One region of the Microbacterium sp. NPDC058389 genome, then DNA from elsewhere that is predicted to be linked to it. Evidence: riboswitches for the same ligand, from Rfam matches in the RefSeq annotation. Region 1 holds a riboswitch; the other holds the start of a gene.
The links. A riboswitch is a leader RNA that binds a small molecule or an ion and turns the genes downstream of it on or off. The one in region 1 is predicted to bind thiamine pyrophosphate.
Positions count from the first base shown of each region.

Region 2: it holds a riboswitch for thiamine pyrophosphate, as region 1 does, so the genes downstream of both, thiM (hydroxyethylthiazole kinase) here and ACFWJ8_RS06450 (ECF transporter S component) in region 1, are expected to answer to the same signal.

Region 1 covers NZ_JBHXJQ010000003.1:266,736-278,241, reverse strand. Annotated here, with positions in the region: gene ACFWJ8_RS06465 (SRPBCC domain-containing protein) at 1-222, shown strand, start outside; gene ACFWJ8_RS06460 (energy-coupling factor transporter transmembrane component T family protein) at 245-1,042, opposite strand; gene ACFWJ8_RS06455 (ABC transporter ATP-binding protein) at 1,039-2,532, opposite strand; gene ACFWJ8_RS06450 (ECF transporter S component) at 2,534-3,178, opposite strand; TPP riboswitch at 3,171-3,280, opposite strand; gene ACFWJ8_RS06445 (D-alanyl-D-alanine carboxypeptidase family protein) at 3,319-5,034, shown strand; gene ACFWJ8_RS06440 (aldo/keto reductase) at 5,051-6,013, opposite strand; gene ACFWJ8_RS06435 (enolase C-terminal domain-like protein) at 6,000-7,295, opposite strand; gene ACFWJ8_RS06430 (fumarylacetoacetate hydrolase family protein) at 7,415-8,275, shown strand; gene ACFWJ8_RS06425 (SDR family NAD(P)-dependent oxidoreductase) at 8,272-9,033, shown strand; gene ACFWJ8_RS06420 (amidohydrolase family protein) at 9,115-9,954, opposite strand; gene ACFWJ8_RS06415 (FadR/GntR family transcriptional regulator) at 9,992-10,672, shown strand; gene ACFWJ8_RS06410 (iron ABC transporter permease) at 10,738-11,506, opposite strand, start outside.
Region 2 covers NZ_JBHXJQ010000006.1:71,928-83,433, forward strand. Annotated here, with positions in the region: gene ACFWJ8_RS10120 (DMT family transporter) at 1-430, opposite strand, end outside; gene recR (recombination mediator RecR) at 547-1,140, opposite strand; gene ACFWJ8_RS10130 (DNA polymerase III subunit gamma and tau) at 1,144-3,453, opposite strand; TPP riboswitch at 3,541-3,635, shown strand; gene thiM (hydroxyethylthiazole kinase) at 3,626-4,447, shown strand; gene thiE (thiamine phosphate synthase) at 4,444-5,100, shown strand; gene thiD (bifunctional hydroxymethylpyrimidine kinase/phosphomethylpyrimidine kinase) at 5,097-6,542, shown strand; gene ACFWJ8_RS10150 (YdeI family protein) at 6,615-7,286, shown strand; gene ACFWJ8_RS10155 (glycoside hydrolase family 65 protein) at 7,325-9,859, opposite strand; gene ACFWJ8_RS10160 (HAD family hydrolase) at 9,856-10,581, opposite strand; gene ACFWJ8_RS10165 (acetate kinase) at 10,606-11,506, opposite strand, start outside.

The DNA of each region.
Region 1 (11,506 bases):
CTGTGGTTCGAGCTGGCCGAGGACTCCCCCGGCGACACCGTGCTGACCTTCGGGCAGCGGCTCGACGTGGGCGACGACGTCGGCTCGATCGGCCCGGGCTGGGAGTACTACCTCGACCGGCTCGTCGCCGCCCGCGCGGGCGTCGACGTCGCCACCGTGGACTGGGACGACTACTTCCCCGCGCTGCAGCCGGCCTACGAGCGCCTGGTCGCCGCGGACTGATCGGCGGCGCCCCGCCGGCGCGTCACGACCAGACGAAGCGGAAGGTGCCCGCCGCCACCGCGGCGCCGATCGCGAGAGCCATGATGGCGACCCCGCCCCCGAGGGCCACGGCATCGCGCACGTGCAGCCGAGACGGGCGCGACCACGTGCGCGGGATGCCGGAGCCGAAGCCCCGCGCCTCCATCGCGGTCGCGAGCTTGGTGCCGCGACGCACCGCGAACACGAGCAGCACGAACGCCATGGAGAAGAAGCGACGGACTGCGCCGGTGTCGCCGACTCCGCGGGCACGGCGGGCGAGGCCCATGCTGCGCCAGTCGTCGAGGAACAGCCCGAGCGTGCGGGTGCCGGCGAGCACGCCGAGCACGAACCGCGACGGCAGCTTCGCAACCTGCGCGAGCGCGTCCGCGAGCTCGGTCGGATCGGTGCGGCCGAACAGGAGGATCGTCGGCAGTGCGAGCGCGACCACGCGCAGGCACACCGCGACAGCCAGGGCGATGGAGTCGTCGCTGATCGTCGCGTACCCGAACGACCAGTACACGCGGCCGCCGGGCTCGGCGTACAGCAGCATGCTGAGGCCGGCAACGGGCGCGAACACCAGGATCGGCAGCATCCGCTTCAGCAGCGTCGTGACGGGAAGCCCCGTCAGCGGCAGGCACGCGAGCTGCAGCACGATCGCGGCGAGCGCGCTCGTGATGTCGATCGAGGCGAACAGCGGCACCGACAGCAGCAGCGCCAGCACGACCTTGGTGACCGGGTTCACGCCGTCGAGCCACGCCGGCCGGGTCTCGACCGCGGGCGCATCCGCGGCGAGCACGGTCACGACGCCACCCCCACGGGCATCCCGAGGTCGATGCGGTGCGCGCCGAGGTGGCGCAGCACGTCGTCGTCGTGCGTGACGGCGACGACGGTCGTGCCGGCGGCGATCTCGGACTGCAGCAGGGCGACGAGCTCGACCCAGCCGCGGCGGTCCTGGCCGAACGTGGGCTCGTCGAGCACGATCACCGGCGGGGCGTCGGCGAGCACGGTGGCCACCGACAGCCGCCGCTTCTGGCCGCCCGACAGCGTGAAGGGGTTCGCGAGCGCGAGCGGCGCGAGGTGCAGCCGCTCGAGCAGCTCGTCGACGATCACGTCGACGTCGGCCGCAGCGATGCCGCGCGAGCGGGGGCCGATGGCCAGCTCGTCGCGCACGGTCGAGGCGAGGAACTGGTGCTCGGGCTCCTGGAACACGGTGCCGATGCGGGTCAGCAGCTCCCGTGAGGTCCACCGCGAGGGGCGCCGGCCCGACCGCCCCGCGAGCTGCGGCGCGGCCAGCACCTCTCCCGCGGCTTCGGGGAGCAGACCGGCGAGCGTCAGGGCGAGCGTCGACTTGCCTGCGCCGTTGGGTCCGACGATGCCTGTCGCGGCACCTCGCGGCACGTGCACCTCGAGCCCCGCACGCACGATCGTGCGACGGTCCCGCGAGACGGACAGACCGGATGCCGCCACCGCCGCCTCGACGTCGCCGCCGGTCGTGTCGAGCACGGGCAGGTCGATCGGCCGGCCCGGGACCCAGACGCCCGCGGCTGCGAGCTCGTCGCCGACGCGTGCGAACACCTCTGCGGGAGGCCCGTCGGCGAGGAGGCCGCCCTCGGCGCCGACGACGATGACGCGGTGCATGAGGTCGGCCCACACCTCGGTGCGGTGCTCGATGACGACGAGCGTCGCACCGCTCTCCCCGACGGCGTGCTCGACCGCCGCGCGCACCTCGCGCACCCCTTCGGGGTCGAGGTTGGCCGTCGGTTCGTCCAGCAGCAGCACGCCCGGCCGCATCGCGAGCACGCCGGCGAGCGCGAGGCGCTGCTTCTGCCCGCCCGAGAGCGCCTTGGTCGCCCGGCCGAGCGGCACGTCGAGCCCGACGGCGCCGAGGGCCTCCGCGACACGGGACGGGATCTCGGATGCCGCGACGCCGAGGTTCTCGCAGCCGAAGGCCACGTCGTCGCCCACCTTCGACAGCACGACGCCCGAGTCGGGGTCCTGCAGCACGAGCCCGACGCGCCCGCGCTGCGTCTCGGGGCGGACGCCGTCGACGAGCAGCATGCCGGTCTCGTCGCCCTCGTCGGCACCGCCGAGCAGCCCCGCGATTCCCGCGAGGAGCGTCGACTTGCCCGCACCGGATGCGCCCAGCAGCAGCACGCGCTGGCCCGGCTCGATCGTGAACGACACGTCGTGCACGGCCGGCGCGCGGCGCCCCGCATAGCGCCAGCCCCAGTCGGCGGCCGTGATGCCCGCGGGTCCGCTGCGGCCGGCCGGGCGGGCCGACGACGCCGCCACGTCAGACCTCGCGTCGCGCTTCGCGTCCGGCGGCGAACCTGTTCAGCGCACCGGTGGCGGCGAGCGCCCGCACCGCGAACCAGCCGACGAGGCCCGCGAGCAGCGCCCCCGACACGACGAGCGAGACCAGGTAGATCACGTTGAACTCGACGGTCTTGAGGATGTTGGGCGAGCTGCCGTAGAACAGCTCGAACACCCACGCGCCGACGGCGGCGCCGATACCGGCGAGCATCGCGACGGGCAGCGTGAAGCGGCGGTACAGGAACACCGCGAAGATCAGCTCGGCACCGAGTCCCTGAACCAGGCCGGACAGCAGCGTCGAGACGCCCCACACGTTGCCGATGAGCATGGAGACGATCGCGGCGATCACCTCGACGAGCAGCGCAGCTCCGGGCTTGCGGATGACGAGGCCGCCGATCACGCCGCCGATGAGCCAGATGCCGACGGCGAGGCCGCCGAGTCCGGGCGTGAGGCCGTCCATCGCGGTGAACCAGGCGTAGCCGACGGTGTTCCAGGCCCAGAAGACGAGGCCGATCGCGACGCCGAGGACGGCGGCGACGACGATGTCGACGACGCGCCAGCGAAGGCGGTGCGAGGTCGCGGATGCCCCTGCGGCGGTGGCCGATGCGGACGTGGACGCGTGCATGTGTTCTCCTCCCTGCGCCGGCATGATCCGGATCAGGTTCGACGGTCGAAGCGTGGGTCGCTTCCTCTCAGCCCGGCTCACCGGACTCCCGTGGTTGTGGCGACGAGTATACCGCCGGCCAGGCAAGGTATCTTTGGCAAGTGACTCCGGACGACGTTCCTGCGCCCTCGCGCCGTGAGCGTCGTGCGCGCACGGGCGAGATCGCGACGTCGCCCGATGGCGTGCTCACGATCCCCGAGGCCGGACCGGATGCCGCCTCCCGCGGCAGCAGCACGGTTCCTGTCGACACGGCCGCCGTGCCGACGTCGATCGCCGCCGCCCCGTTGAGCGGACCCGCCACGCCGGCGCTCCCGGTGTTCGACCCCGCGCCGGCCGCCGACGCCGCACCCGCGGGCTTCACCGACACCGCGCCCGCGCCTGTGACGCCCGAAGCCACCGCGGCCGCCGATCCCGACCCCGCTTCGTTCGTCGCACCGGGCCCCGACCCGGACGACGCACCCGGGCCGACGGCATCCACGTCCACCGGTGCCGCGCTGTCGTGGGTCGACCCGTCCGCCGTCGGCCGCGTGGCCGCGCCGGACGACCTCGCCGCTGCGGCGACGCCGTACGTCGCGGTCGAGGCCGACCTGCTCGCCGACGCACCCCATCGCTCGCCGCTGCGCGCCGGCGTGGTGGTGCCGACCCTCGCGATCGCCGCGGTGCTCGCGGCCTACGCGGGCACGACGCTGCTGTGGCCGCTGAACGCCGTCGCGCCGACGATCACCGCGATCCAGGTGCAGCCCGTCGCCGCGCCCGCCGCGGTGCCCGTGTGGCCCGCGCAAGGCAGCGCCGCCGAGGCCGTCGAAGGCATCGGCACCCTCGCCTCCACCCCCGACGCCGACGCGATCGCGAGCATCACCAAGGTCGTCACCGCGCTCGTGGTGCTCGACGAGATGCCGCTCGCGGTGGGCGAGCAGGGCCCCGAGTACCGCTTCTCCGCCGCCGATCGCAACGCCTACTGGCAGTACCTGCGACAGGGCGAGTCGGCCCTCGACGTCCCCGCGGGCGGAACGCTCACCGAGTACCAGCTGCTGCAGGGCATGCTCATCGGCTCAGCCGGCAATTACGCCGACCGGCTGGCGCAGAGCCTCTTCCCCTCGGACGCCGTGTACGCGTCGGCGGCGAACAAGTGGCTCGCCGCCCACGGCGTGCCCGGCATCACCCTGTACGAGCCGACCGGCATCGACAAGCGCAACACCGCGAGCCCGGAGTCGCTCATCCCGCTCGCTCAGAAGGCCCTCGCGAACCCCGTGATCGCTGAGATCGTCGCGCAGAAGTCAGTCGACCTGCCGGGGGCGGGAACGGTCGAGAACACGAACGGCCTCCTCGCCGACCCGGGCGTCATCGGCCTCAAGACGGGCACGCTCGACGCGTGGAACCTGCTGTCGGCGAAGGACATCGCGATCGGCGACACGACCGTCCGCCTGTACGCCTCGGTGCTCGGCCAGCCCGACGATGCCGCGCGCCTGGCGGCGTCACGCGCGATCTACGCGCAGCTCGAGCAGGAGCTGCAGCTGAAGCCGTCGGTCGAGGCAGGCACCGTCGCCGGCATCGTCGAGACCCGCTGGGGCGACAAGGTCGACGTGGTCTCGTCGGGCGATGCGTCGGTGATCCTCTGGAACGGCGGCGTCGGCACGGTCGCGACGACGTTCTCCCTCGGCGACGCCCGCGACTCGGGCGACACCGTCGGCTCGTTGCAGGTCACGGGGCCGCTCGACGGCGCCACGGTCGATCTGAAGCTCGCCGGCGACGTCTCCGACCCGTCGCCGTGGTGGCGCCTGACGCACCCGCTCGACCTCTTCGGCCTGAACGACTGACGCGGCGCCGCGCCCGTCAGCGGATGAGGCCCTCCGCAGCGAGGTCGTCCCACAGCACCGCCGGGATGTCGACGGCCATCAGCTCTGCGTTGCGCCGCAGCTGCTCGGGGCGACTGCCGCCCACGACGACCGAGCGCACCGCGGGGTCGCGGAGCGTGAACTGCACAGCGGCCGCCGGCAGCGGGACGCCGTGCGCGCGGCACACGGCGAGGACGCGCTGCAGACGGTCCCACAGTTCGTCGGGCATGCGCCCGTACTCGTAGCGGTCGTCGCGCGACGGCTCGTCCTTGGCGAGCAGGCCGGAGTTGAACACGGACGCGGCGACCACGCCGGTCCCGCGCTCGTGGCACGCCGGCAGCACTTCGTCGGCCGCGGACTGCTCCAGCAGCGTGTACCGGCCCGCGATCATGATGAGGTCGAGGTCGGCGCCCTCGACGGCGGCGGCGAGCGCCGACGACACCATCGACCCGATGCCGACGGCATCCACCGCTCCCTCGTCGCGCAGCCCCTGCAGCGCGGGGAACGCCTCGCGCAGCGCCAGGTCGAGGTCGTGCCGCTCGGGGTCGTGCAGGTACAGGACGTCGAGGCGGTCGAGCCCCAGGCGCTCGAGCGACTCGTCGAGGCTCGCGCGGATGCCGGCGGCCGAGAAGTCCCACTCGCGCCGCAGCGTTGTCGGCACGTGGAAGTCCGCGGCGAGGTCGAGCCCGCCGCCGTCGTCGGGGTTCGGGCGCAGCAGCCGCCCGGCCTTCGTCGAGATGACGAACTCGTCGCGGGGCTTCGTGCGCAGGAAGGCGCCGAGGCGCCGTTCCGAGAGTCCGAGGCCGTAGTGCGGCGCGGTGTCGAAGTAGCGGATGCCGGCGTCCCAGGCCGCGTCGAGGATCGCCCAGGCCTGCTCGTCGGTGAGTTCGCGGAACAGGTTGCCGACGTTCGCGGCGCCGTACCCCAGTCGGGTGAGGGCGGGCAGTTCAGGCTGCGGCATCCACTGCTCCGAACGTGTAGGCGGTGCGGCTGGCGGCCTTCATCTCCATGCCGGCGCCGGGCGCGAGTGGCGCGACGTAGACGCCGCCGCGCACCTCAGTGGGCACGACGAAGTGCTCGTGCAGGTGGTCGACGTACTCGATCATGCGCCCGTCGCGGCTGGCGCTGACGGCGACGAAGTCGAACATCGACAGGTGCTGCACCGCCTCGCACAGCCCGACGCCGCCGGCATGCGGGCACACCGGCACGCCGAACTTCGCCGCGAGCAGCAGGTTGGCGATGTTCTCGTTGACCCCGCCCACCCGTACGGCGTCGATCTGCATGACCGAGAGGGCGCCCGCCTGCAGCAGCTGCTTGAAGATCACGCGGTTCTGCGCGTGCTCACCGGTCGCGACGCGCACGGGGGCGACCCCGCGCGCGATCTCGGCGTGGCCCAGCACGTCGTCGGGGCTCGTGGGCTCCTCGATCCACGCGAGGTCGAACGGTGCGAGCGCGTTCACCCACGCGATCGCCTCGGACGGCTCCCAGCGCTGGTTGGCGTCGATCGCGATCGGGTACCCGTCGCCGCACGTCTCACGGGCGATGCGCAGGCGGCGGATGTCGTCGTCGAGGTCGGCGCCGACCTTGAGCTTGATCTGTCCGAAGCCGTCGGCGATCGCTTCGCGGCACAGCCGGGCGAGCTTCTCGTCGGAGTAGCCGAGCCAGCCGGGGCTCGTCGTGTAGGCCGGGAACCCGGTGGCGAGCAGCTCCTGCTCGCGCTGCGCGCGGCCCGGCTCGGCGGCCCGGAGGATCGCGAGCGCCTCCTCGGGAGTGAGGGCGTTCGTGAGGTACCGGAAGTCGACGAGATCGACGAGCTCCTCGGGAGTCATGCGCGAGAGCAGCCGCCACAGCGGCAGGCCGGCGCGCTTGGCCTTGAGGTCCCACAGGGCGTTCACGACGGCGCCGATGGCCATGTGCATGACGCCCTTCTCGGGGCCGAGCCATCGCAGCTGCGAGTCGCCGATGAGCTCCCGGTTGATGGCACCCATGTCCGCGAGCAGCGGCTCCACCTCGCGTCCGACGAGGTGCCCGGCCAGCGCGTCGAGGGCGGCGACCTGCACGTCGTTGCCCCGGCCGATGGTGAAGACGAACGCGTGCCCGTCGACGCCGTCTGAAGCATCCGTCACAATCCTCAGATAGGCGGCGGAGTAGTCGGGGTCGGGGTTCATCGCGTCGGAGCCGTCGAGGCTCAACGACGTGGGGAATCGGATGTCTGTCGTCTCGAACGCGACGATGCGGCTCACGATAGCGGTTCTCCTGCGGTAGTCGGGTTCGAGATTCGAACCACTCGCAGTTAAACATCCGACGTCTATACTGTCAATTGCGCCCACGGGCGCTCCGCCACGGAACCACCTGGAGACCAATGAAGTTCGCGCGCCTCGGCGACCCCGGTCACGAGATCCCCGTCGTCCTCGACGGGGACCGCCACCTCGACCTGCGCCCCCTCACCTCCGACATCGACGGCGACTTCCTCGCCGGCGACCCCGTCGGCCGCACCGCCGCCGCGATCGCCGCGGGCGAGCTGGCCGAGCTCGACGGTGCCGGCGCCCTCCGCATCGGCGCCCCGATCGCCCGCCCGAGCGCCGTCGTGTGCATCGGCATGAACTACGCCGCACACGCGGCCGAATCGGGCTCCGCGCCGCCCCCGGTGCCGGTCGTGTTCCTCAAGACCCCCAATACCGTCGTCGGACCGAACGACACCGTGACGATCCCCCGCGGCAGCGAGAAGACCGACTGGGAGGTCGAGCTCGGCATCGTGATCGGCCGCCGCGCGTCGTACCTCGACTCGCCCGCCGACGCGGCCGCCCACATCGCCGGCTTCGTCACCGCCAACGACCTGTCCGAGCGCACGTTCCAGCTCGAGGTGTCGGGCGGACAGTGGTCGAAGGGCAAGTGCGCCCCCGGGTTCAACCCGACCGGGCCGTGGCTCGTCACCCCGGACGAGGTCGACGCACAGGCGCTGCGGCTGCGCAGCCACGTCAACGGCGAGCCCCGCCAGGACTCGTCGACCGCCGACATGATCTTCCCCATCGACCACATCGTGTGGCATCTGTCGCAGTTCCTCACGCTCGAGCCGGGCGACCTCGTGCTCACCGGCACTCCGCAGGGCGTGGCGCTGTCGGGTCGGTTCCCGTACCTCGCCCCGGGCGATGTCGTCGACATCGAGATCGAGGGACTCGGCGCGCAGCGTCAGGAGTTCGTCGCCTGGGAGGCTGCGCGATGAGCTCCGCACAGCTGCAGGGGCTCGTCGCGGTCGTGACCGGCGGCGCATCGGGCATCGGCGCCGCCATCGCCCATGCGCTCGCCGACGAGGGCGCACAGGTCGCCGTCCTCGACCGCGACCCGTCGGGCGCCGACCCGCGCTTCGCCGCCTTCGCGGCCGACGTGTCGTCACGATCCGAGGTGGACGCCGCGATCGCCGCCGTCGCCCAGGAGTTCGGCCGCATCGACATCCTCGTCAACAACGCCGGCATCGGCGCGCAGGGCGACATCGCCGCCAACGACGACGACGAATGGGCGCGCGTCCTGTCGATCAACGTCACCGGCATCGCCCGCGTGACCGCCGCCGCCCTGCCATGGCTGCGACAGTCGCCGGCCGCCGCCGTCTGCAACACGTCGTCGATCGCCGCGACCGCGGGACTCCCCCAGCGCGCCCTGTACAGCGCGTCCAAGGGCGCGGTGCTGTCGCTGACCCGCGCGATGGCCGCGGACCACCTCCGCGAGGGCATCCGCGTGAACGCCGTCAACCCCGGCACCGCCGACACCCCGTGGGTCGGACGCCTGCTCGACTCGGCTCCGGACCCCGCCGCCGAGCGCGCCGCGCTCGAGGCCCGGCAGCCGCACGGCCGCCTGGTCGCACCCGACGAGGTCGCCGGCGCCGTCCTGTACCTCGTGAGCCCGCGGTCCGGCTCCACCACTGGCACGTACATCGAGGTCGACGGGGGCATGGCCGCGCTGCGTCTGCGCCCCGCCGGCAGCTGACCGCACCGCCTGGGCGAAGCGCGAGGGGATGCCGGCGGCCGCGGCCGCCGGCATCCCCTCGGCTTCTCGTTCGTGCGGGGATCAGGCCAGCCGGTACACCCGCTCCGCGTTGGCGGCGAGGACGCCGTCCACCACCCCGAGTCGGTCCAGCGCCCACGCCGACACGGTGTCGAGCCAGCGGCCGTAGGGCCCCGACACCGGCCAGTCCCCTCCGAACAGCAGGCGCTCGGGGCCGAAGGCGTCCAGCGCCGTGTCGAGGAACGGCCGCAGCTGCGCGGCCGACCAGTCCCCCTGCGACTCGGCGGGCAGCCCCGACAGCTTGCACACCACGTTCGGGCGCTCGGCGAGGGCGGCGAGCGCCGACGCCCAGGGCGTCCCGGCAGCGGGGGCTGCGGCATCCGCGCTGCCCACCGCGGGCTTGCCGAGGTGGTCGAGCACGATCGTGAGGTCGGGCACAGCGTCGGCGAGCGCGACGACGTCGGGCAGCTGGGGCGCGCGGACGCACGCGTCGAACGTGAGGCCGGCGGATGCCACGGCCTGCGCCGACGCGCGGAACCCTGGTCGCACGGCGAAGCCGTCGGGTTCGGACTGCAGCAGCCGGCGCACGCCCACCACAAGGGGACGCCCCGCGTACACGGCGAGGTGGACGTCGGTCTCGGCCGGGTCCTCCAGCGGCGCACGCGCGACAATGCCGCGCACGCCGACCCGTGACGCCAGCGCCGCGACCCAGTCGACCTCGGCGATCGACTGCGCGGGCGCGCACTCGGCCTGCACGAAGACGAAACCGGGCGCGTCGGGGATGCCGGCGAGGGCGGCATCCAGCTCTTCAGGTCCGAAAGATCGGAGCAGCGGCCCTTCGAGCCAGTCGTACTCGAGGACTTCGGGGTCCCACAGGTGCAGATGGGCATCGACAGCGCGCATGCGCACCATCTTGACATCCGATGTCTACGATGGAGGCGTGGCCGTCACCGACGAAGCGATCTCGAAGATCAAAGACATGATCGTCAGCGGCGAACTGACTCCCGGTTCGCGCCTCCCTCCCGAGAAGGAGCTCGCCGAGCGCCTCGGCCTGTCGCGCAGCTCGATGCGCGAGGCGGTCAAGGCTCTGGAGGTCATCCGGGTGCTCGACGTGCGCCGCGGCGACGGCACCTACGTCACGAGCCTCGAGCCCAAGCTGCTGCTGGAGGCGATCTCGTTCGTCGTCGACCTGCACGACGACGACTCGCTGCTGGAGATCTTCGCCGTGCGCCGCGTGCTCGAATCGCATGCGACCGGACTCGCGGCCCAGCAGGCCGAGGAGTCCGACGTCGCCGAGCTCGAAGCCGAGATCGCGGCCGTCTCGCTCGAGACGGACATCGACTCGCTCGTCGAGCACGACGTGCGGTTCCACGCGGGGATCGCCCGCCTCGCGGGCAACGACTACCTCGCCAGCCTGCTCGAGAGCCTCACCGGCCAGACCGTCCGTGCGCGCGTGTGGCGCGGGCTCACCCAGGCGGGCGCCGTCGAGCGCACGCTCGCCGAGCACCGGGCGATCCTCGACGCGATCGCCGACCACGACATCGACCTCGCGACCTCGGTCGCCCAGGTGCACATCGCGGGCATCGAGCGCTGGCTGCGCCAGGCCCGCGACCGCTCCTGAATCGGCGCGAACGGGCGCCGCCGCCCCGGCGGGGCGTCACGGCCGGGCCCGCGGGCATCCGGCGCTCAGGCGTCGCGCGAGCGCCAGAGCAGCCAGACGAAGTACGGGGCGCCGATCAGCGCGACGACGAGCCCCGCCGGAAGCTGGGCCGGCGCGATCACCGTCCGCCCGAGGGTGTCGGCCGCGCCGACGAGCACCGCGCCCAGCAGCACCGCGACCGGGATCACGCGGCTGTGGCGCGCACCGACGAGAGCGCGCGCGGCGTGCGGCGCGACGAGCCCGACGAACCCGATGACCCCCACCGCGACGACGCTCAGGGCCGCGAGCACCGCCGCCGCGACGAGCAGCAGCAGCCGGGTCCGCTCCAGCCGGATGCCGACGAGCCGCGGCGTATCCTCATCCATCGCGAGGATGTCGAGGTCGCGGCGGTGCGCGAACACGAACGGGAGCGCGATGACGAGCACGATCGCGAGCGGGATCACCTGCTCCCAGATGCGGCCGTACGTCGTCCCGGACAGCCACGTGTAGATCTTCGGCGTGTCCCAGGGGTTCGAGCGCAGCAGCACGAAGGTCGTCAGGGCGACCGCGCCGTACGAGACGCCGATGCCGATGAGGATGAACCTGTCGGCGCTGAGACCGCCGCGCCACGCGAGGCCGTACACGAGCGCGAAGGCGACGAGCCCGCCGATCACCGCGGCGACCAGCATCCCGAACGTGGTCGCGGTGGCGCTCGTCACGACCAGCACGGCACCGAGCCCCGCGCCGCCGGTGATGCCGAGCAGGCTGGGATCGGCCAGCGGATTGCGGCTCACCGACTGGGTGACGCTCCCGGCG
Region 2 (11,506 bases), on a different contig from region 1:
CGACGATCACGAACACGCCCGCGAACCCCACGAACAGGCCGATGGCCCGCCATGGGCTCAGCACCGAGCGGTCGCCGCCGCCGAACGCGATGATGGCGGCGAACAGCGGCACGGTGGCCACCAGCAGTCCGGTCAGTCCCGACGGCAACGTCTGCTCGGCGTGGCCGAGCAGCAGGAACGGGCCGGCCATCTCGATGCCGCCGAACAGCAGCACCCACCCGATCTTGGCGAAGGCCGGCCGCAGCGCCTTCGCCCGGATGGCGAACGGCAGCAGCAGGACCGCCCCGAGCAGGGTGCGTCCGGCGACCACCGCCGCCGGCGAGTACGACTCCACCGCGATGCTGATGAACAGATACGGGATGCCCCACAACAGCGCCATCGCGGCGAACAGCAGCCACGCACGCGTGTCGAACCGCTGGACGGGATTCATCCGGTGCCCTTTCTCGCCATCGAACCAGGGTGCACCGGTCGAAGGCTCGGCGCGAGGATCGCGAACGACACTCTACGACCGATCTCGGACATCGCGAGCGGTCGGACCACTCCGGCTCAGACCGAGCGCCGGCCCTCGAAGGCGCGGCCGAGGGTGACCTCGTCGGCGTACTCGAGGTCGCCGCCGACGGGGAGGCCGGAGGCGAGCCTGGTCACCGAGATCTCGAGCGTGTGCAGGAGCCGGCTGAGGTAGGTCGCCGTCGCCTCGCCCTCGAGGTTGGGGTTGGTCGCGAGGATGACCTCCTGCACGGTGCCGTCCGCGAGACGCTGCATCAGCTGCGCGATGCGCAGGTCGTCGGGTCCGATCCCCGCGATCGGGCTGATCGCGCCGCCCAGCACGTGGTACAGCCCGCGGAACTCGCGTGTCCGCTCGATCGCGGCGACATCCTTGGCATCCTCGACGACGCAGATGAGCGTCTGGTTGCGCCGGGGGTCGCGGCAGATGGAGCAGCGCTCCTGCTCCGAGACATTGCCGCACACCTCGCAGAAGCGCACCTTCTCGCGCACCTCGGCAAGGAGCTCGGCCAGGTGCGACACGTCGAAGTTGGGTGTCTGCAGGATGTGGAACGCGATGCGCTGCGCCGACTTCGGCCCGATGCCGGGGAGGCGGCCGAACTCGTCGATCAGGTCTTGGACGATGCCGTCGTACATGGGCTAGCTGAACCTCGTCGGGGGCTCGTAGGGCTCCTCGCCGACGAACGTCGCACCGAGCACCTGACGCACGACTGCCTCTCCGTACCGCTGGACGCCGTCGTTGCGCGGGCGCACGACGGGGGTGATCGGCGGTGCCACCGTGGGCGGCACCGGGACGTCGACAGGCGCACCCGACTCGTCGATGCCCAGATCGTCGTCGGGCTCGTCGTCGCGCTCGACTGCGGGCGCCAGCTCGGTGCGCGGCAGCACGTCGCCGTCGTGAGGGACGTCCTGGGGCGGAGCCAGGGTCGCGACGCGGGCGCGCGCCGCGTCTTCGGGCTCGTCGTCGACGGCGAACTGGCCCATGCTCGGCATCGCCGCGGGGCCGGGATCGGGCGGCGGGGCGTCGTCGTCGGACGGGATCGGCGCGACGGCCCAGTCGGTGACCGGTGCGGCCGCCGCCGGGGCTGCGGAGGCGGATGCCGCACCCCGCGGTGCCGGAGCGCTCGGCGCCGATGCGTTCGACGCCGACGCGCGCGGCGTGGAAGGCCGGGGCGGGGCGGAAGACGCGGGCGGGGCGGAGGACCCGGACGGGGCCGAGGACCCGGAGGCTGCGGGGGGCCCGGCGGGGGCGGCCTGCGCCCGTGGGGCTGCGGCAGCCACCGGCGCGGCGGCAGAGGCGGACGCGGCAGCCGCAGCGGCGGCAGGTGCCGAGGGGCCTCCGGCCGCCGGCGCAGACGCGGGAGCCGACCCGGCTCCCCCGGACCCTGACCCGGGCTCGGCGAGCCGGGGCAGGAACTTCACCTGGCTGCCGAACACCTGCTCGATGGCGCTGCGCACGTCGAGGAACGCCCCCTGGCCATGCGGCTTGGGCTTGAACTTCGTGAGGTCGCCCGCGCTGGAGAACTCCAGGGCGACCACATGGTCGTCGCCCTGGGCCGTGACGGCGATGGGCCGCGAGCCCGTCGCGACCATCCACGACGACCGGCTGATGCCCTCGAGGCGGGTGAGCACCTCGGGCCACGCCGCGACGAGGCTGTCGGTCGTGAGCTCGCGCGGGGCGGCGACCACGGGCTCCGGCGCGGAGACGGGAGCGGCAGGCGCGGAGACGGGAGCGGCAGGCACAGAACCGGCCGTGGATGGCGCTTCGGCGCGCTCGCCCCTCGCCCGCTCGGCCACCGGTGCGGCTGCAGCGGTCGGAGCCGACGGGATCGCAGGAGCCGCGGCATCCGCTCCCCTCGCCAGCACGCGGGCGACCATCAGCTCGAGCTGGAGTCGCGGCGAGGTGGCTCCGGTCATGTCGTCGAGCGTCGCGACGACGAGGTCGGCGATGCGCGACAGCCGCGACGTGCCGAAAGCGTCGGCCTGACGCTGCTTGCGCGCGAGGTCTTCGGCCGAGACGCCGCGGAGCACGGCGGCGGCACCCTGACCGGTCGCGGCGACCACGATGAGGTCGCGCAGGCGCTCGAGCAGGTCGTCGACGAAGCGGCGCGGATCCTGACCGGTCTGCACGACGCGGTCGACCGCCGAGAAGGCCGCCGCGGCGTCGGACGAGCCGAACGCGTCGATGACCTCGTCGAGCAGTTCATCGGGTGTGTACCCGAGCAGTGCGACGGCGCGGGCGTAGGTGACCTTGGCGTCGTCGGAGCCGGCGATCAGCTGGTCGAGCAGCGACAGCGTGTCACGCGGCGAGCCGCCGCCGGCGCGCACCACGAGCGGCAGCACGCCCGGCTCGACCGCCACGTGCTCCTGCGTGCACAGCTGCTCGACGTACTCGAGCATCGCCGCGGGCGGCACGAGCCGGAACGGGTAGTGGTGCGTGCGCGAGCGGATCGTGCCGATGACCTTCTCGGGCTCGGTCGTCGCGAAGATGAACTTGACGTGGTCCGGGGGCTCTTCGACGAGCTTGAGCAGCGCGTTGAAGCCCTGCGGCGTCACCATGTGCGCCTCGTCGAGGATGAAGATCTTGAACCGGTCGCGAGCCGGGGCGAACACGGCGCGCTCGCGCAGGTCGCGCGCGTCGTCGACGCCGTTGTGACTCGCCGCGTCGATCTCGACCACGTCGAGCGACCCGCCGCCGCCGCGGCCGAGCTCGATGCAGCTGTCGCACTTTCCGCACGGGACGTCGGTCGGACCCTCGGCGCAGTTGAGGCAGCGCGCCAGGATGCGGGCGGACGTCGTCTTGCCGCACCCGCGGGGGCCGGAGAACAGGTAGGCGTGGCCGACCCGGTCGCCGCGCAGCGCGGTCATCAGCGGCTCGGTGACCTGACCCTGCCCGATCATCTCGCCGAACGACTCGGGCCGGTAGCGGCGGTAGAGGGCTGTGGTCACACCCCCAGCCTACGGCGTGGTCCCGACACTTCGGCAGGCGCGGCGCATCGCATCGGTGCGGCCGATCACGGGCCTGCTAGATTGCTCGGCAGTGACACGGGGTGCCCGCATGGCGGGCTGAGAACACACCCGTCGAACCTGATCTCGATCATGCGAGCGAAGGGATGTCGCGATGAACACGCGCGCCGCCACCGTCCACCTGTCCCCCTCCGACGCGCTCACCGCGCTGCGGGATGCCACACCGCTCGTGCAGTGCATCACCAACGCCGTGGTGACCGGCTTCACGGCCAACGTTCTCCTCGCCGTCGGCGCCGCGCCCGCGATGTGCGACCTGCCCGGCGAGGCGGGCCTGTTCGCCGGCATCGCCGACGGCGTGCTCGTGAACCTCGGGACCCCGGGCGCCGAGCAGCGCGACGGCGCCCGCGAGGCCGTGCGGGCGACCGAGCGCTGGGTGCTCGATCCGGTCGCGGTCGGTGCCCTGCCCGTCCGCACCGCGTTCGCCGCCGAACTGCTGGAGCACCGGCCCGCGATCATCCGCGGCAACGCGTCCGAGATCCTCGCGCTCGCGGGCGCCGGGGCCGGCGGTCGCGGGGTGGACGCCACGGAGGGCACGGATGCCGCGGCCGGCGCCGCCCGCGAGCTCGCGCTGCGCACCAGCGGCGTCGTGGCGGTGTCGGGTCCCGTCGACCTCGTGACGGACGGCACGGAGGTCGTCCGGATCGGCGGGGGCGACGCCCTGCTGACCCGCGTGACCGGCGGCGGATGCTCTCTCGGCGCCGTCATGGCCGCGTTCCTCGGCGTGTGCCGGCCGCTCGACGCGGCGGTGGCGGCATCCGCCCTCTACGCCGCCGCGTCGGAGCGCGCGGCCGCCCGCTCCGACGGACCGGGCTCGTTCGCCGTCGCGCTGCTGGATGCGCTGGACGCGGTGCGCCCGGCCGATCTCGACGGCCGCGCGGTCGCCGAGACCGCCGTCGAGACGGCGGGCGCCCGATGAGCCTGCAGCTGCACTTCGTCACCGACGACCGGCTGCCGTTCGACCGCACGAGGGACGTCGTCTCCGCGGCGGTCGACGCCGGGGTCGATGTCGTCCAGCTGCGCGTCAAGGGCGGCACGGCGCGCGACCTGCTCGCACAGACGGTCGCGCTGTCGGACGTCGTGGCCGGACGCGCGCTGTTCGTGGTCGACGATCGCGTCGACATCGTGCTCGCGGCCCGCGACGCGGGCGCACGCGTCGACGGCGTCCATCTCGGGCAGAGCGACCTGCCGCCCCAGGCGGCGCGCCGCCTGCTCGGCGACGACGCGTACGTCGGCTGGACGGCCAACACCCCAGCCCACCTCGCGGCCGCCGCCGCGTTCCCGGCGGGAACCCTCGACTATCTCGGCGTCGGCGTCATCCGGCCGACGTCGACCAAACCCGACCACCCGCCGGCGCTCGGCGTCGACGGCTTCGGCCGGCTGGCGGCCGCCGCGGCGCTCCCGTGCGTCGCGATCGGCGGCATCGGCATCGACGACATCGCACCGCTGCGCGACGCGGGCGCGGCCGGCGTCGCCGTCGTGTCGCTGCTGTCGGCCGCCGAGGATCCGGCGGCGACCGCACGCGAGCTGCGCCGGGCGGCCGACGCCACGACGGCCGGGGTCGTGCGATGAGCGGCATCCCCCGCGTCCTCAGCATCGCCGGGACCGACCCGACCGGCGGTGCCGGCATCCAGGCCGACCTCAAGACGATCGGGGCGCTGGGCGGTTACGGCATGGCTGTCGTCACGGCGCTCGTCGCGCAGAACACCCGTGGCGTGCGCGAGGTCCACGTGCCGCCGACGGCCTTCCTCCAGGCGCAGCTCGACGCCGTGTCGGACGACGTCGAGATCGACGCCGTCAAGATCGGGATGCTGCAGGACGCCGCGATCATCGGCGTCGTCCGTTCCTGGCTCGCCCGCGTGCGGCCCCCGGTCGTCGTGCTCGACCCGGTGATGGTCGCCACGAGCGGCGACCGGCTGCTCGACGCAGCGGCCGAGCACGCGCTGCGCGCGCTGTGCGCGGATGCCGATCTCGTCACCCCGAACCTCGCCGAGCTCGCCGTGCTGACAGGCCTCCCCGTCGCCACCACGTGGGCGGACGCCCTCGACGCCGCACGTCGTCTGCACGAGACCACCGGCACGCTGGTGCTGCTCAAGGGCGGCCACCTCGACGGCGCCGAATGCCCGGACGCGCTCGTCGGCCCCGGTGGCGTGCACGAGGTCGCCGGCCACCGGGTCGCGACGCGCAACACGCACGGCACCGGTTGCTCGCTGTCGTCGGCCATGGCGACGCTGCGCGCGGGCGGCGCCACGTGGCCCGATGCCCTCGTGCGCGCCAAGCAATGGCTCACGGGCGCGCTCGCCCACGCCGATGCGCTGCGCGTCGGACAGGGCAACGGCCCGATCGACCACTTCCACGCGCTGCGGACCCCCGCGTCGCCGGCATGGTCGGCGGAGGTGTGGGATGCCGCCGCTGCCGTCCGGGCGGACATCGAGGCGTGCGCGTTCGTGCGGGGCCTCGGCGACGGGTCGCTGGAGCGTCACGCGTTCACGTGGTATCTCGCGCAGGACGCGCGCTATCTGGGCGAGTACGCGCGCCTGCTGGCCCGCGCGAGCGCCCTCGCGCCGACCCCGGACGAGCAGGCCTTCTGGGCCGGGTCCGCCCGATCCGCCCTCGTCGAGGAGCAGCGGCTGCACGACACCCACCTCGCCGGCCGACCGTCCGCAGAACCGGCACCGACCACGCGCGCGTACACGAACCACCTGCACGCGTCGACCCGGACGTACGGTGAGCTCGTGGCTGCGCTGCTCCCCTGCTTCTGGATCTACGCCGACCTCGGCACGCGGCTGACCGCAGCCCGTCATGCCTCCCACCCGTACGACGACTGGCTTGCGGCCTACGGCGATCCCGCGTTCGCCGAGGCCACCGCGCAGGCGGTGCGGATCGCGAATGCCGCAGCCCGGGGCGCGTCCATCTCCGAGCGCGCCCGCATGTCGGAGGCGTTCCGGCGATCGGCCGAGTTCGAGCTGCTGTTCTTCGAGGCGCCGGCCGACGTCGTCCTGGCGAGAGGCTGATCCGCGCCGGTGACCCGCGATGCGATGCGCTGAGCCTGCCGAAGTGTCGGCCTCGGCTGGCAGACTCGGCGCATGGCGATGATCGGCACCCCCGGCGGCACCTCAGAGCGGCCGGCCGTCTTCTTCTCGGGGCCTGACGAGTTCCGCGCGTGGCTGGAGGCCAACCACGACTCGGCCACCGAGCTGTGGATGGGCCTGTACAAGAAGCACGTCGCCGAACGCCCGCTGACGTGGGAGCAGGCGGTTCCCGTCGCGCTCTGCTTCGGCTGGATCGACTCGGTGGCGCAGCGCATCGACGACGACGCCGTGCGCCAGCGCTGGTCGCCGCGCAAGCCCTCGAGCAACTGGTCGAAGGTGAACATCGAACTCGTCGAGCAGCTCACCGCCCAGGGACTCATGACCGAGGCGGGGCTCGCGGCCTACGCCCGGCGCCGAGAGGACCGCACCGGCGTGTACTCGCACGAGAACCCCGGTCAGGAGCTGCCGCCCGAGTGGTCCGCCCGCGTCGCGGCGGACGCCGCGGCCTCCGCGTTCCTCGACGCGGCCACCCCGACCTACCGCCGGCAGGTCGTCCACTGGGTGCTCTCGGCCAAGCAGGAGGCCACGCGCGAGCGGCGGCTCGCCCAGCTCATCGAGGACAGCGCGGCCGGCGAGGTCGTGCCGTTCCAGCGCTACGGCGAGCTGCCCAAGTGGGTCGTGCGCGCCGCCGAGGCCGCTCGCGCCGCAGCCGCCGCCCAGGACTGAGCGGCGGCATCCGGCCATCGGCGCGAGCCGGCCGCAGGTCAGTCGTGCGCGGCCGTCTCGGAGTCGGCGACGATGATGGGGATCGTCGAGGTCACCGTCGGCACCGAGGCCGACAGCAGCGAGCCGTCCTCGCGGCGTGCTTCGCCGAGCGTGCGCAGCGTGGGACGCCCCGGGATCACCGGCCCCTGGCCGTCCAGCGCCACCACGACCTCTTCGCCCGCGCCGACGACGTAGCCGACGCCGCGCACGCTGAAGCCGACGGGGTCGCCCTCGCCTGCCTTCACGTGCAGCTCGTCGCGCGTGACGGTGACGGTCAGCGGCGTGCCGTGCCAGTGGAGCGTGAACTCCAGCGACGGCCACGCGGCGGGAAGCCGGGGATCGAACGACAGCTCGCCGAAGTGGTCGCGCATGCCGCCGAAGCCCGACACCAGCGCCGTCCACACCCCGCCCGCCGAGGCCACGTGCACGCCGTCGGACGCGTTGTGGTGCAGGTCGGCGAGGTCGACGAAGATCGACTGCCGGAAGTAGTCCAGCGCCAGGTCCTGATACCCGACCTCGGCCGCCAGGATCGACTGCACGACCGCCGACAGCGTCGAGTCGCCCGTCGTCAGCGGGTCGTAGTACTCGAAGTCGGCGAGCTTGTCCTCGGGCGAGAAGTGGTTGCCCTGCAGGAAGAGGGCGAGGACGACGTCGGCCTGCTTGAGCACCTGGTACCGGTAGATCACCAGCGGGTGGAAGTGCAGCAGCAGCGGCCGCTTGTCGGCCGGCGTGTTCTCCAGGTCCCACACCTCGCGCTCGAGGAACACGTGGTCCTGCGGGTGGATGCCGAGGCTCGGGCTGAACGGGATGTGCATGGCCTCGGCGGCCCGGTCCCACGCCTCGGGCTCGCCCGGTTCGAGGGCCAGGCGGTCGACCATCTGCCGGTACACCTCGCCGTCGAGCTCCGCCATCTCACGGACGGTGCGCGCCGCGAAGCGCAGGTTGAAGCGGGCCATGACGTTCGTGAACAGGTTGTCGTTGACGACAGTCGTGTACTCGTCGGGGCCGGTGACGCCGTGGATGTGGAAGACCTCGCCCTCGCCGGCCTCGTTGGCGTCCGCCACGCCGTCGCTCGAGCGCCAGAAACCGAGCGTCGCCCACAGCCGGGCCGTCTCGACCGCGATGTCGACGCCCTCGCGGTGCAGGAACTCGTCGTCGCCCGTGGCGCGCACGTACTTCGCCAGCGCGAAGCTCACGTCGGCGTTGATGTGGTACTGCGCGGTCCCGGCGGCGTAGTACGCCGACGCCTCCTCGCCGTTGATGGTGCGCCAGGGGAACAGCGCGCCGGCCTCGTTGAGCTGGAACGCCCGGCGGCGGGCGGCGGGCAGCATGAGGTAGCGCATGCGCAGCGCGTTGCGCGCCCACAGCGGCGTCGTGTACGCGAGGAACGGGAGCACGTAGATCTCGGTGTCCCAGAAGTAGTGGCCGGAGTAGCCCGAGCCGGTCATGCCCTTGGCGGGGACGCCCTGGCCGTCGGCGCGCGCCGCGGCCTGCGCGAGCTGGAACAGGCACCAGCGCGTGGCCTGCTGCAGGTCGTCGTGACCGCCGATGCGCACGTCCGAGCGCTCCCAGAACCCGTCGAGCCACGCGCGCTGGCGCGCGCGGATCGCGTCGACGCCCTCGCCCAGCGCGCGGTCGAGCGTGCGACGGCAGCGGTCGATCAGCTCGCGCGCCGGCACGCCGCGTGACGTGTGATAGCTGACGAGCTTCGTGACCTTCACCGGCACGCCGGCCTTGGCCTGCACGCGGAAGACGTTCTTGGCGATGTCGGGCTCGATGAGCGAGCGCGCGCTGTACTCGTTCCCGGTCTCGACCAGGTGGTCGGAGATGACGGCGAGCGACATGCCGGACTCGGTGACCCGGTACGACAGCGCCGCCCGCGTGTCGTCCTGCCAGTACTCCTGGGGCTGCAGCACGCGCTCGTGGATGCGCTCTGCCTTGCGCGGGTCGAAGGCCGCCTTGGCGCGGCGCGTCGGCGCCATGCCGCCGTAGACGTCCTCGCCGTCCTGGCGGTTGATCATCTGGCAGCTGATGGTGACGGGCGCGTCGGCGTTGAGCACCGTGACCTCGACCGACATGACGGAGAGATGCTTCTCCTCGAACGAGACGAGGCGCTCGAACTCGATCCGCACCTCCTTGCCGGACGGCGTCATCCACAGGATGTGGCGGCGCAGCACGCCGTCGCGGAAGTCGAGGACGCGCTCGTATTCGCGGACGTCCGCGACGTCGAGCGACAGCGGCTCGTCGTCCACGTACACGCGCATGACCTTGGCATCGGGAGCGTTGACGATGGTCTGCCCGACCTCGGCGAACCCGTACGCCTGCTCGGCGTGACGGATCGGGAACGTCTCGTGGAACCCGTTGATGAAGGTGCCGTGCTCGTGCGCGAACCGCCCCTCGGGGTGGTTGCCGCGCAGCCCCAGGTAGCCGTTACCGACGGCGAACAGCGTCTCGGTGACGCCGGCGTCGTCCACGTCGAACGACTTCTCGACGAGCCGCCACGGGTCGACGGGGAACCGATCGCGATCGATCATCGTACGAAATCCTCCAGGTCCTTCACCACCACATGTGCCCCGGCATCCACCAGGTCCTGCGCCCCGACGCCACGGTCGACGCCCACCACCAGCCCGAAGCCGCCCGCGGCCGCAGAGCGCACTCCGCTGATGGCATCCTCGACCGCGGCGCTGCGAGCGGGCTCGACCCCCAGCATCCGCGCCGCCTCGACGAACACGTCGGGCGCGGGCTTGGAGGCGAGGTGATCCCGCTCCGCGATCACACCGTCCATCACGACCGCGAACCGGTCGCGGATGCCGGCGGCTGCCAGCACCTCTTCGGCGTTCTTGGAGCTCGACACCACGGCGACCGGGGTTCCGGCCTCCGCCAGTGCATCGAGCAGGCGCAGCGATCCAGGATACGCGGCGATGCCGTCGGCGCGAAGCACACGTTCGAAGACCGCGTTCTTGCGGTTGCCGATGCCGCACACCGTGTCGGCGGACGGCGGATCGGACGGATCGCCCCACGGCACCTCGACGTCGCGCGAGCGCAGGAGGCTCGCCACGCCGTCGTAGCGCTTCTTGCCGTCGAGGTGGTCGAAGTAGTCGCGCTCGGTGTACGCCGGCGTGATGTCCCACGCGGCGAAGAGCTCTTCGAACATCGTCTGCCACGCGTGCATGTGCACTTCGGCTGTCGGTGTCAGCACGCCGTCCAGGTCGAACAGCACGGCGTCGTAGGCGGTGAGATCGGGAAGGGCGTCCATGGGCTTCAGAGTACGGGGGGCAGGTTACGCGCGGGAGACGCTGAGGGTCTGTCGCGCGATCTCGAGCTCTTCGTCGGTCGGGACGACGAGGACGGTCACGCGCGAGGCGTCCGTCGAGATGACGCGGATGCCGCGGTCCGGGCTCTCGTTGCGCTCGTGGTCGATCTCGACGCCTGCGAACCCGAGCGTCTCGAGCGCACCGGCGCGCACGTGGGGCGCGTTCTCGCCCACACCGGCGGTGAACGAGATGACGTCGGCGCCGCCGAGCTGGGCGAGGTAGGCGCCCGCGTAGCCTCGCAGGCGGTGGACGTACACCTCGAACGCGAGGATCGCCCGCTCCTCGCCGCGCTCGATGGCCGCGCGGATGTCGCGCAGGTCGTTCGAGCCGGCGAGCCCGAGCAGGCCGCTGCGCTTGTTGAGCAGGTCGTCGAGGTCGTCGACGGACATACCGGCACGCCGCGACAGCTGGAACAGCACCGCCGGGTCGATGTCGCCCGACCGCGTGCCCATCACGAGCCCCTCCAGCGGCGTGAAGCCCATCGACGTGTCGACCGAGCGACCGCCGTCGATGGCGGTGACCGACGCGCCGTTGCCCAGGTGGAACACGATCTGCCTGAGGTCTTCGACGGGCCGCCCGAGGAACGCGGCCGCCGCCTCGCTCACGAACTTGTGCGACGTGCCGTGGAATCCGTAGCGGCGGATCCGATGGGATGCCGCCACCTCCGCGTCGATCGCGTACGTGTAGGCCGCGGGGGCCAGCGTCTGGTGGAACGCCGTGTCGAACACCGCGACGTGCGGCACGTCGGGGAACGCCCGCCGGGCCGCGACGATGCCGGCGAGGTTGGCCGGGTTGTGCAGCGGCGCCAGCAGCGACAGCTCGTCGATGTTGATCTCGACGAGGGGGGTGATGAGCGTCGGCTCGAAG